DNA from 3 places in the Streptococcus sp. 20925_1_44 genome. Region 3 is predicted to be linked to each of the others. Evidence: predicted binding sites of a transcription regulator. Region 3 holds the regulator's gene; each other region holds the start of a gene.
The links. The regulator Rex, encoded in region 3, represses fermentation and respiration genes when NADH is low (regulators of the CRP and FNR family bind a similar motif). The targets are predictions, from matches to a motif close to TTGTGAANTANTTCACAA.
Positions count from the first base shown of each region.

Region 1 (3,284 bases), on a different contig from region 3:
AGGCAAGGGACTTTGACTCCCTCATGCGTTGGTTCGAATCCAGCTACCCCAGTTACTATTTGCCGGCGTGGCGGAATTGGCAGACGCGCTGGACTCAAAATCCAGTGTCCGCAAGGACGTGCCGGTTCGACCCCGGCCGCCGGTATAGTATTAAAGACAAGGTTTTCGGACCTTGTTTTTTTAATTTCTCTTCCATTTTTTTCTCTCGCAGTTACTTAAAATTACTTATATTTTTCTAAATTTTATTGTTAACCTGAATGATCAATATTACTTTACTATATATTTACTAAATCTTATATTATTTCTTTATAAATTTAACTATAATAGGTCTATACCATTTACAAATTACACAGAAAGGTTTATAATGTAATTGACATAATAAATATTAGAAAAATGAATTACGGAGGTTATCATTATGCCTAAATATATTAAAGCGGATCAATTTTTCTATCCTCATGGTGTTCGCCGTGGCGGTTTTCTAGAACTAATTGATGGTAAATTTGGTAAGCATGTGGATCAAGTATCTGAGGACTCAGAAATTATTGACTATACTGGTTATAGTATTGCTCCTGGTCTTGTTGATACACATATTCACGGATTTGGTGGAGTTGATGTTATGGATAATAACATCGAAGGTACTCTTCATACAATGAGTGAAGGTCTTCTTAGCACAGGTGTTACTAGTTTTCTACCAACTACTCTAACATCATCATACGAACAATTATTAGCTGTTACTGAAAATATTGGTGCGCGTTATCAAGAGGCTTCTGGTGCTAAAATTCGTGGGATTTACTTTGAAGGTCCTTACTTTACTGAGGAATTTAAAGGAGCTCAAAACCCTGCTTACATGAAAGATCCTCGCATGGATGAATTTCGTGCTTGGCAGAAGGCTGCTAATGGTCTTCTAAATAAAATTGCCCTTGCACCTGAACGTGAAGGTGTTGAGGACTTTGTACGTACGGTTACTGGTGAAGGTGTTACTGTTGCTTTAGGTCACTCAAATGCAACTTTTGATCAGGCTAAGAAGGCTGTTGACGCTGGTGCAAGTGTTTGGGTTCATGCTTATAATGGTATGCGTGGGTTAACTCACCGTGAGCTTGGTATGGTTGGTGCTATGTATGAATTGCCACATACTTATGCTGAATTGATATGCGATGGGCATCACGTTGATCCTAAGGCCTGTGACATTCTACTTAAACAAAAAGGTACTGAAAATATTGCTCTTATCACTGACTGTATGACAGCGGGTGGTTTGCAAGATGGGGACTATATGCTAGGAGAATTCCCAGTTGTGGTTTCAAATGGTACTGCACGTCTCAAATCTACTGGGAACTTGGCAGGTTCTATTCTCAAACTTAAAGACGGTTTGAAAAATGTTGTTGAATGGGGCATTGCAAATCCACATGAAGCAGTTATGATGGCCAGTCTCAACCCAGCAAAATCAGTTCATATTGATGACGTTTGTGGACAAATCCGTGAAGGCTACGATGCTGACTTTATCGTTCTTGATAAGGATTTGGAATTGGTAGCAACTTACCTTGATGGTGAAAAACGTTATCAAGCATAATCTCTAAAGTAGAAACTAATTTAGTTTCTACTTTTTTTAATTTAGTTTGTTATTTCTTTCACATATTACTTGATTTTATTTATGAAAAGGCTTACAATTATGATATAAACAATACAAATAAAAAAACGGAGGTAAGCTTTATGAAAGCCTATACATATGTTAAACCAGGACTTGCTTCATTTGTTGATGTTGACAAACCAGTTATTCGCAAGCCAACTGACGCTATTGTGCGTATTGTAAAAACTACTATTTGTGGAACAGATCTTCATATTATCAAAGGAGATGTCCCTGCATGTAAGAGTGGAACTATCCTTGGCCATGAAGGAATCGGGATTGTAGAGGAAGTTGGAGCAGGCGTTTCAAACTTCAAAAAAGGCGATAAGGTTTTGGTTTCTTGTGTATGTGCCTGTGGTAAATGCTACTACTGTAAAAAGGGAATCTATGCCCACTGTGAAGACGAAGGAGGTTGGATTTTTGGACATTTGATCGACGGTATGCAAGCCGAATATCTTCGTGTTCCTCATGCTGATAATACTCTCTACCACACTCCAGCTGATTTGTCTGATGAAGCCTTGGTTATGTTATCTGATATCCTACCAACTGGTTATGAAATTGGTGTCTTAAAAGGAAAAGTTGAGCCTGGTTGTAGTGTAGCAATCGTTGGTTCAGGTCCAGTTGGCTTAGCAGCTCTATTGACTGCTCAATTCTATTCACCTGCTAAATTGATCATGGTAGACCTAGATGATAACCGTTTGGATACTGCAGTTTCTTTCGGTGCTACTCATAAGATTAATTCTTCAGACCCTGAAAAAGCAATTCAAGAAATTTATGATTTAACAGATGGTAGAGGTGTGGATGTTGCTATAGAAGCTGTTGGTATTCCTGAAACGTTTGATCTCTGCCAAAAGATTATCGGTGTAGATGGAACAGTAGCCAACTGTGGTGTGCATGGTAAACCAGTTCAGTTTGATTTGGACACTCTTTGGATTCGTAACATTAATGTTACTACTGGATTGGTTTCTACCAATACAACTCCTCAGCTTTTGAAAGCTTTAGAAAGCCATAAAATTGAACCAGAAAAATTGGTAACTCATTACTTCAAACTAAGTGAAATTGAAAAGGCCTATGAAGTATTTGGTAAGGCTGCAGATCATCATGCGATTAAGGTTATCATTGAAAACGATATTTCAGAAGGTTAGTCGAATTTTGAATCCAGTTATTCTTTTTAGAATAGCTGGATTTTTTGAAAATATTAGATAATTCGTGAAAGCAAGCAAATTTCTTTCATTGTTCTTAAAATTTCGCTATAATATACGATACAAAGGAAATGAAACTATGTATCGAGTTATAGAAATGTACGGGGATTTTGAACCTTGGTGGTTCATAGAAGGATGGGAAGAAGACGTCATTAGTAGTAAGAAATTTGAAAATTACTATGATGCCTTGAAGTATTATAAATCTTGCTGGTTTGAACTGGAAAAGAAAATTCCACTATATAAAAGTCGAGGAGACTTAATGACCATATTTTGGAATCCGGAGGATAAGCGTTGGTGTGAGGAATGTGATGAATTTCTGCAGCAATATCATTCCTTGGCTTTACTGGAAGATGGTCAAGTTATACCAGATGAAAAATTCAGACCTGGTTATGAAAAACAAACGGGTTTAGAAATCCACCGGACGTGTCGCATCAAAAAAGATGGAACAACTTTTTAATAAA
Region 1 covers NZ_JAPVZQ010000002.1:303,038-306,321, reverse strand. The annotation lists tRNA gene O3643_RS04325 (tRNA-Gln) at 1-52, shown strand, start outside; tRNA gene O3643_RS04320 (tRNA-Leu) at 62-145, shown strand; gene nagA (N-acetylglucosamine-6-phosphate deacetylase) at 416-1,567, shown strand; gene O3643_RS04310 (zinc-dependent alcohol dehydrogenase family protein) at 1,708-2,766, shown strand; gene O3643_RS04305 (DUF1033 family protein) at 2,903-3,280, shown strand.
Region 1: a site for Rex is predicted at 1,614-1,631, ahead of O3643_RS04310 (zinc-dependent alcohol dehydrogenase family protein). Genes of this name have one in related genera too.

Region 2 (3,284 bases), on a different contig from region 3:
GTATGGATTTACAGTTGAAAACTTAGTGGAAATCGTAAACAACTTGAAATAAGAAAAATCAGAGCTTTGCTCTGGTTTTTTATTGATCTAAAACTAAGGTGCAATCTTGTAAAAAATAGTGAAATTTGATATAGTAGTCCTATGTAAAATACAAAGGAGAAAATACTATGGAAAATATTAGTCCAAATTTAACATTTGTGATCATGCTTGTAGGAATGTTTGCCTTGATGTTCTTTATGCAACGTTCTCAAAAGAAACAAGCGCAAAAGCGTATGGAGAGTCTCAATAAACTTCAAAAAGGCTATGAAGTCATTACTATCGGTGGTTTATACGGTACAGTTGATGAAGTTGATACCGAAAACAGAACGATCGTACTTGATGTAGACGGAGTTTACTTGACTTTTGAACTTGGAGCTATCAAATCTGTCTTGCCACTTAAAGAGGCTGTTACATCAGAAGGTACAGTTGTCGATGGTGAAAGCGCGATTGAAGAATAAAACGGGGTGGATCTCATACCCCTTTTTCTATGAAGATGGGGAACAATAATGAAGAAAGTTGTTTTTGTATGTCTTGGTAATATTTGCCGTAGTCCTATGGCAGAATTTGTTATGAAATCTTTAACCGATGATTATGAGATTGAAAGTAGAGCAACTTCTTCTTGGGAACATGGAAATCCAATTCACAAAGGAACTCAGAAAATTTTTAAAGCTCACGAGATTCCTTATGATTCATCAAAAACATCACAGCAAATTTCTAAGGATGATTTTGAATATTTTGATTATGTCATTGGGATGGACGAGTCCAATCTTCTAGATTTGACTCGAATGTGTCCACAAGACCAACAACACAAGCTAGAGGCATTTGCTTCTGAGGGTGTTCCTGATCCATGGTATACAGGTGATTTTGATGAAACTTACGATCGAGTTTTAACTGGTTGCCAAGCTTGGCTAACACGTTTAGAAAATGAGGCAAAAAATGGATAATTTAAAGAAATTCTATGATAAGTACAGTGTCTATATAACGCGTCCTCGTTTGGAAATTGCAACAGTAGTAGTCATAGCTCTTTGTGCTATATTTGTATTTGTAGGGAATATGCCTAAGCAAGGAGTTTTAAAACTGGATGGCGATTCACTTGTATATGATGGAAGTATTGTTCGTGGAAAGATGAATGGCAAAGGTACAATGACCTTCTCAAATGGCGACACTTATACTGGTGAATTTAAAAATGGAGCATTTAACGGTAAAGGAACCTACCAAGCTAAAGAAGGCTGGGTTTATGAAGGTGACTTTGTTAATGGCCAAGCTGAAGGAAAAGGAAAACTGACTACAGAGCAAGAAGTTGTCTATGAAGGTGATTTTAAACAAGGGCTCTTCCAACAAGCACAATAACCTCCTCTTAGAGGGGGTAATATACCGAACCTATAGAAAGCGCTTACATGGAAATTAAGACGCCTTTCAATACCTTTTTACAATGAAGTTTGTGAAAAATAAAAGTTTTACGAGATTATTCACAAAGTATAAGCTAAAAAGCGTATGGGTAGGGATGTGCAAAATTATTTTCACAAGCGAATAAAAAAAGTTTGTGAAATTTCTATGAAACTGTTTACAAATCTTGAAAAAAGAGTTATAATAAGATTGTGAAAAAACTAACAAAGGACTTACAATCCTTGAAAGCTATGGAGGAAAATATGGCTGATAAAAAAACTGTAACACCAGAGGAAAAGAAACTCGCTGCTGAAAAGCATGTTGATGGTTTGGTGCAAAAAGCTTTGGTTGCCCTTGAAGAAATGCGTAAACTTGACCAAGATCAAGTCGATTATATCGTAGCAAAAGCTTCAGTTGCAGCACTTGATGCTCACGGAGAATTGGCTTTACATGCCTTTGAAGAAACAGGACGTGGAGTATTTGAAGATAAAGCAACTAAAAATCTATTTGCTTGTGAGCACGTGGTAAATAACATGCGCCACACTAAAACAGTTGGTGTTATTGAAGAAGACGATGTGACAGGTTTGACTCTTATTGCTGAACCGGTTGGTGTTGTTTGTGGTATCACTCCAACAACAAACCCTACTTCAACAGCAATCTTTAAAGCTTTGATTTCATTGAAGACTCGTAATCCTATTGTCTTTGCGTTCCACCCGTCAGCTCAAGAATCATCAGCTCACGCTGCTCAAATCGTGCGTGATGCAGCGATTAAAGCAGGAGCTCCTGAAAACTGTGTACAGTGGATTACTGAACCATCTATGGAAGCAACTAGCGCATTGATGAACCACGAAGGTATTGCAACAATCCTTGCAACAGGTGGGAATGCCATGGTTAAAGCTGCATACTCATGTGGTAAACCAGCTCTTGGGGTAGGTGCCGGAAACGTTCCAGCTTATGTTGAAAAATCAGCCAACATTCGCCAAGCTGCTCACGATATCGTAATGTCTAAATCATTTGATAATGGTATGGTCTGTGCATCTGAACAAGCGGTTATTATTGATAAAGAAATTTATGATGAATTTGTAGCAGAGTTCAAATCTTACCACACTTACTTTGTAAACAAAAAAGAAAAAGCTCTTCTTGAAGAGTTCTGCTTCGGCGTGAAAGCAAACAGCAAAAACTGTGCTGGTGCAAAATTGAACGCTGACATCGTTGGTAAACCAGCAACTTGGATCGCAGAACAAGCAGGATTTACTGTTCCAGAAGGAACAAACATTCTTGCTGCAGAATGTAAAGAAGTTGGCGAAAACGAGCCGTTGACTCGTGAAAAATTATCACCAGTTATCGCAGTTTTGAAATCTGAAAGTCGCGAAGACGGTATTGCAAAAGCTCGTCAAATGGTTGAATTTAACGGTCTTGGGCATTCAGCAGCTATCCATACAGCTGATGAAGAATTGACTAAAGAATTTGGTAAAGCTGTTAAAGCTATTCGTGTTATCTGTAACTCACCTTCTACTTTCGGTGGTATCGGGGATGTCTATAATGCCTTCTTGCCATCATTGACACTCGGATGTGGTTCTTACGGACGTAACTCAGTTGGGGATAACGTTAGCGCCATTAACCTCTTGAATATCAAAAAAGTCGGAAGACGGAGAAATAACATGCAATGGATGAAACTTCCTTCAAAAACATACTTTGAACGTGATTCAATTCAATACCTTCAAAAATGTCGTGACGTTGAGCGTGTCATGATCGTTACTGACCACGCTATGGTAGAGCTTGGCTTCCTTGATCGTATCATCGAGCAACTTGACCTTCGTCGTAATAAGGTTGTTTACCAAATCTTTGCAGATGTAGAG
Region 2 covers NZ_JAPVZQ010000005.1:116,768-120,051, forward strand. The annotation lists gene tkt (transketolase) at 1-52, shown strand, start outside; gene yajC (preprotein translocase subunit YajC) at 177-497, shown strand; gene O3643_RS07480 (low molecular weight protein-tyrosine-phosphatase) at 546-983, shown strand; gene O3643_RS07485 (MORN repeat-containing protein) at 976-1,389, shown strand; gene adhE (bifunctional acetaldehyde-CoA/alcohol dehydrogenase) at 1,689-3,284, shown strand, end outside.
Region 2: a site for Rex is predicted at 1,636-1,653, ahead of adhE (bifunctional acetaldehyde-CoA/alcohol dehydrogenase). Genes of this name have one in related genera too.

Region 3 (3,284 bases):
TGCAGATCAAGTCAAAAATGCACTGCGTGAAGATACTATTCTCGTTTCAACTATGTATGTTAACAATGAAACAGGTACTCTTTTACCAATCGCTGAAATTGGTCAGATTTTAAAAGTCCATTCAGCAGCTTATCATGTAGATGCTGTTCAAGCTGTTGGGAAGCTAGAGATTCTTCCTGAAGAACTAGGAATAGATTTCCTCAGTGCCTCTGCTCATAAATTTCACGGTCCAAAGGGTATCGGTTTCCTATACGCTGCTTCTACAGATTTTGATCCTTATCTACATGGTGGAGATCAAGAACAGAAAAAAAGAGCAGGGACAGAAAACCTTCCCGCAATTATAGGTATGGTTGCAGCTCTTAAGGACGATATAGATCATCTAGAGACTAACTTTAACAAAGTTCAAAAACTACAGAAAGTTTTTCTAACTGAGATGGCTGGATCAACCTATTACCTCAATCAAGGTAAAGATCAACTCCCTTATGTCCTAAATATTGGATTTCCGGGACAACGCAACGATCTACTACTACTTCGTTTAGACCTTGAAGGTATTTCTATTTCAACAGGTTCTGCTTGTACAGCTGGTGTTGTTCAGGTCAGTCATGTTCTTCAAGCCTTCTACGGAGAAGAATCTCCTCGCTTACACGAGTCTGTACGCGTCAGCATTTCACCTCAAAATACGGAACAAGAAATGATAACTCTTGCTAAAACTCTTAAAAATATCATCGGAGGATAAACTTAATGGCATTTGAGCAAACGATTAAACTTAAAAATTGTCGTTACGAATACACACTTAGTCCAACTGTTAAAAAATTTACGCTTAAAGATAATACTTTTTTTGAAACTAAAGTTGGGAACTATGAATTAACGCGTCTACTTGAAAAAGTTCCAAATAGCGGAGAAGGATTCCAACTTAAGATTATCATCAACAAAGACTTAACTGGTGTAAAAATCAATATCACTGATAAATTTGGTCTACGTTTAGTTGATATCTTCAAATCAGAAGAAACTCATATCCACCAAGAGAAATTTTACTTTTTGATGGATAGCCTGGTTGAACGTGGCGTATTTACAAAAAGCGAAAGATAGAAGGTCATTATGTTTCGATTAACTTACAAGGACTCCTATCAAGTAGAGCGTGTGCAAGAATATGAAGACTATGAAGCTCTTATGCTCTCTCTATCGGGTTGTGTAACTCTTCCCGATACTACTCATATTACTTCATTAACACATGATGGAGTTGAAATCTATCAAGGGCTTCTAGGTAACCTCTACCGCTTTTTAAGAACTTACCACGAAACGAAGATAAACTAAGATTTTTTCTTAGTTTTTTTTCGTTATTGTTGCAATTTTCACAAGCTTTCTATAAAATAGTAGATAGAAAGGTTGTGATTTTGTGAAAGAAAAACAGTCTGCTATTCCTAAAGCAACAGCAAAGAGACTTTCTCTCTATTACCGTATTTTTAAAAGATTTAATGCCGAGAAAATTGAAAGAGCTAATTCCAAACAAATTGCAGAAGCGATTGGAATTGATTCTGCCACTGTTCGTCGTGACTTCTCTTACTTTGGCGAACTTGGACGTCGTGGATTTGGCTATGATGTCAAAAAGCTCATGAACTTTTTCGCTGATCTTTTAAATGATAATTCTATTACTAATGTTATGCTGGTAGGTATTGGAAATATGGGACATGCCCTCCTCCACTACCGCTTTCATGAGCGTAACAAGATGAAAATCATCATGGCTTTTGACCTAGATGATCATCCTGAGGTTGGTACCAAGACACCCGACGGTGTTCCAATCTATGGAATCTCTCAAATAAAGGATAAAATTAAGGATAGTGATGTTAAAACTGCTATTCTTACTGTTCCTAGTGTTAAATCTCAAGAAGTTGCTGAACTTTTGGTTGATGCTGGTATCAAAGGTATCCTCAGTTTTTCTCCTGTTCACCTACATCTTCCTAAAGACGTAGTTGTTCAGTATGTCGATCTTACTAGCGAACTTCAAACCCTCCTCTATTTCATGCGAAAAGAGGATTAGAAAGCGAATTGATTTATGAAAAAACCAGTTATTGGGATTACAGGAAATGAAACCCCGCATCCAGATGATGATCTTATGATGAGTTATGCTGCCAAAGGCTTTGTTGAAGGAGTTAATGAAGCTGGAGGTATACCCATTATCCTACCGATTGGCGATGAAGAAATGGCCAGTTACTACATTAGTTTAATTGATAAGCTTATTCTAACTGGTGGACAAAACGTTGACCCTAAATACTATGGTGAGCCAAAAGCTATTGATAGCGACGATTACCACCTTCAACGTGATATTTTTGAGTTAGCCCTCATTAAAGAAGCAATCAAGCAAAAGAAACCTATTTTTTCTGTTTGTCGTGGTACTCAGCTCTTTAACGTTGCTATGGGTGGAACACTTTATCAAGATATCGAAGATCATTGGCAAGATACTTCCGCTGAATACACCACTCAGCGACTTATCACCGAACCAGATACTATTCTAAGAGAAATCTATGGAGAAATCTCTCATATCAATTCTTTCCACCATCAGAGTATCAAAGATTTAGCTCCTAATCTTAAGGTTGTAGCACAAGATCCTAAAGATGGTATTATCGAAGCTGTTACAACTACAGACGGCTTCCCTTATCTTGGGGTTCAATGGCATCCTGAATTTCTCTTTGAAAATCGCCCCAAAGATAAAACACTTTTCGACTATGTCGTCAATGAATTATAATTTCGATAAATTAGTTAATTAATTATGAATGAACTTAACCCACCTTCTACTCATGAGCTTTTGAGAGATTTAGATGTTAATGTTTTCTCATCTGTTAAGAGCAAGGAAATTGACCATTTCTCAACCTATAAGGAAAAGAAAATAGAAGTTTATTTTCAACTTTCTAATCTATATAGTCTTTTAACGGCAGAAAGTTACCAAACATTTTCTAAGAATAAAGAGTATCTCGACAAACTCTTACTAAAGGACAAACAAAAAGAACTGAAAGAAATGTCTAAAAAGGCAAAACAATTTTGTAAAAAGGCAGATGCTAAATTTAAAGGCAGATTTCGTTCTTCGCTTGTTTTTTACAGAGATATCTTGATCCACTCAAAAAAGTATTATAAAATTGAAGACTTCAATTCTATTATTGACTTTATCGTGCAAGAAAAGTTGCTGGTCCCTACAATTGATCCTCTTCCTAAAATTGTTATGAACGAAGTTGAGTCCTATGCTTTACAAGCGATTGAGCAGGGTCTCCTAAACTTCAAAAAATAATCCT
Region 3 covers NZ_JAPVZQ010000001.1:358,011-361,294, reverse strand. The annotation lists gene O3643_RS01690 (cysteine desulfurase family protein) at 1-736, shown strand, start outside; gene O3643_RS01685 (DUF1831 domain-containing protein) at 742-1,089, shown strand; gene O3643_RS01680 (DUF4649 family protein) at 1,099-1,314, shown strand; gene O3643_RS01675 (redox-sensing transcriptional repressor Rex) at 1,397-2,038, shown strand; gene O3643_RS01670 (gamma-glutamyl-gamma-aminobutyrate hydrolase family protein) at 2,054-2,743, shown strand; gene O3643_RS01665 (hypothetical protein) at 2,768-3,280, shown strand; gene radC (DNA repair protein RadC) at 3,283-3,284, opposite strand, start outside.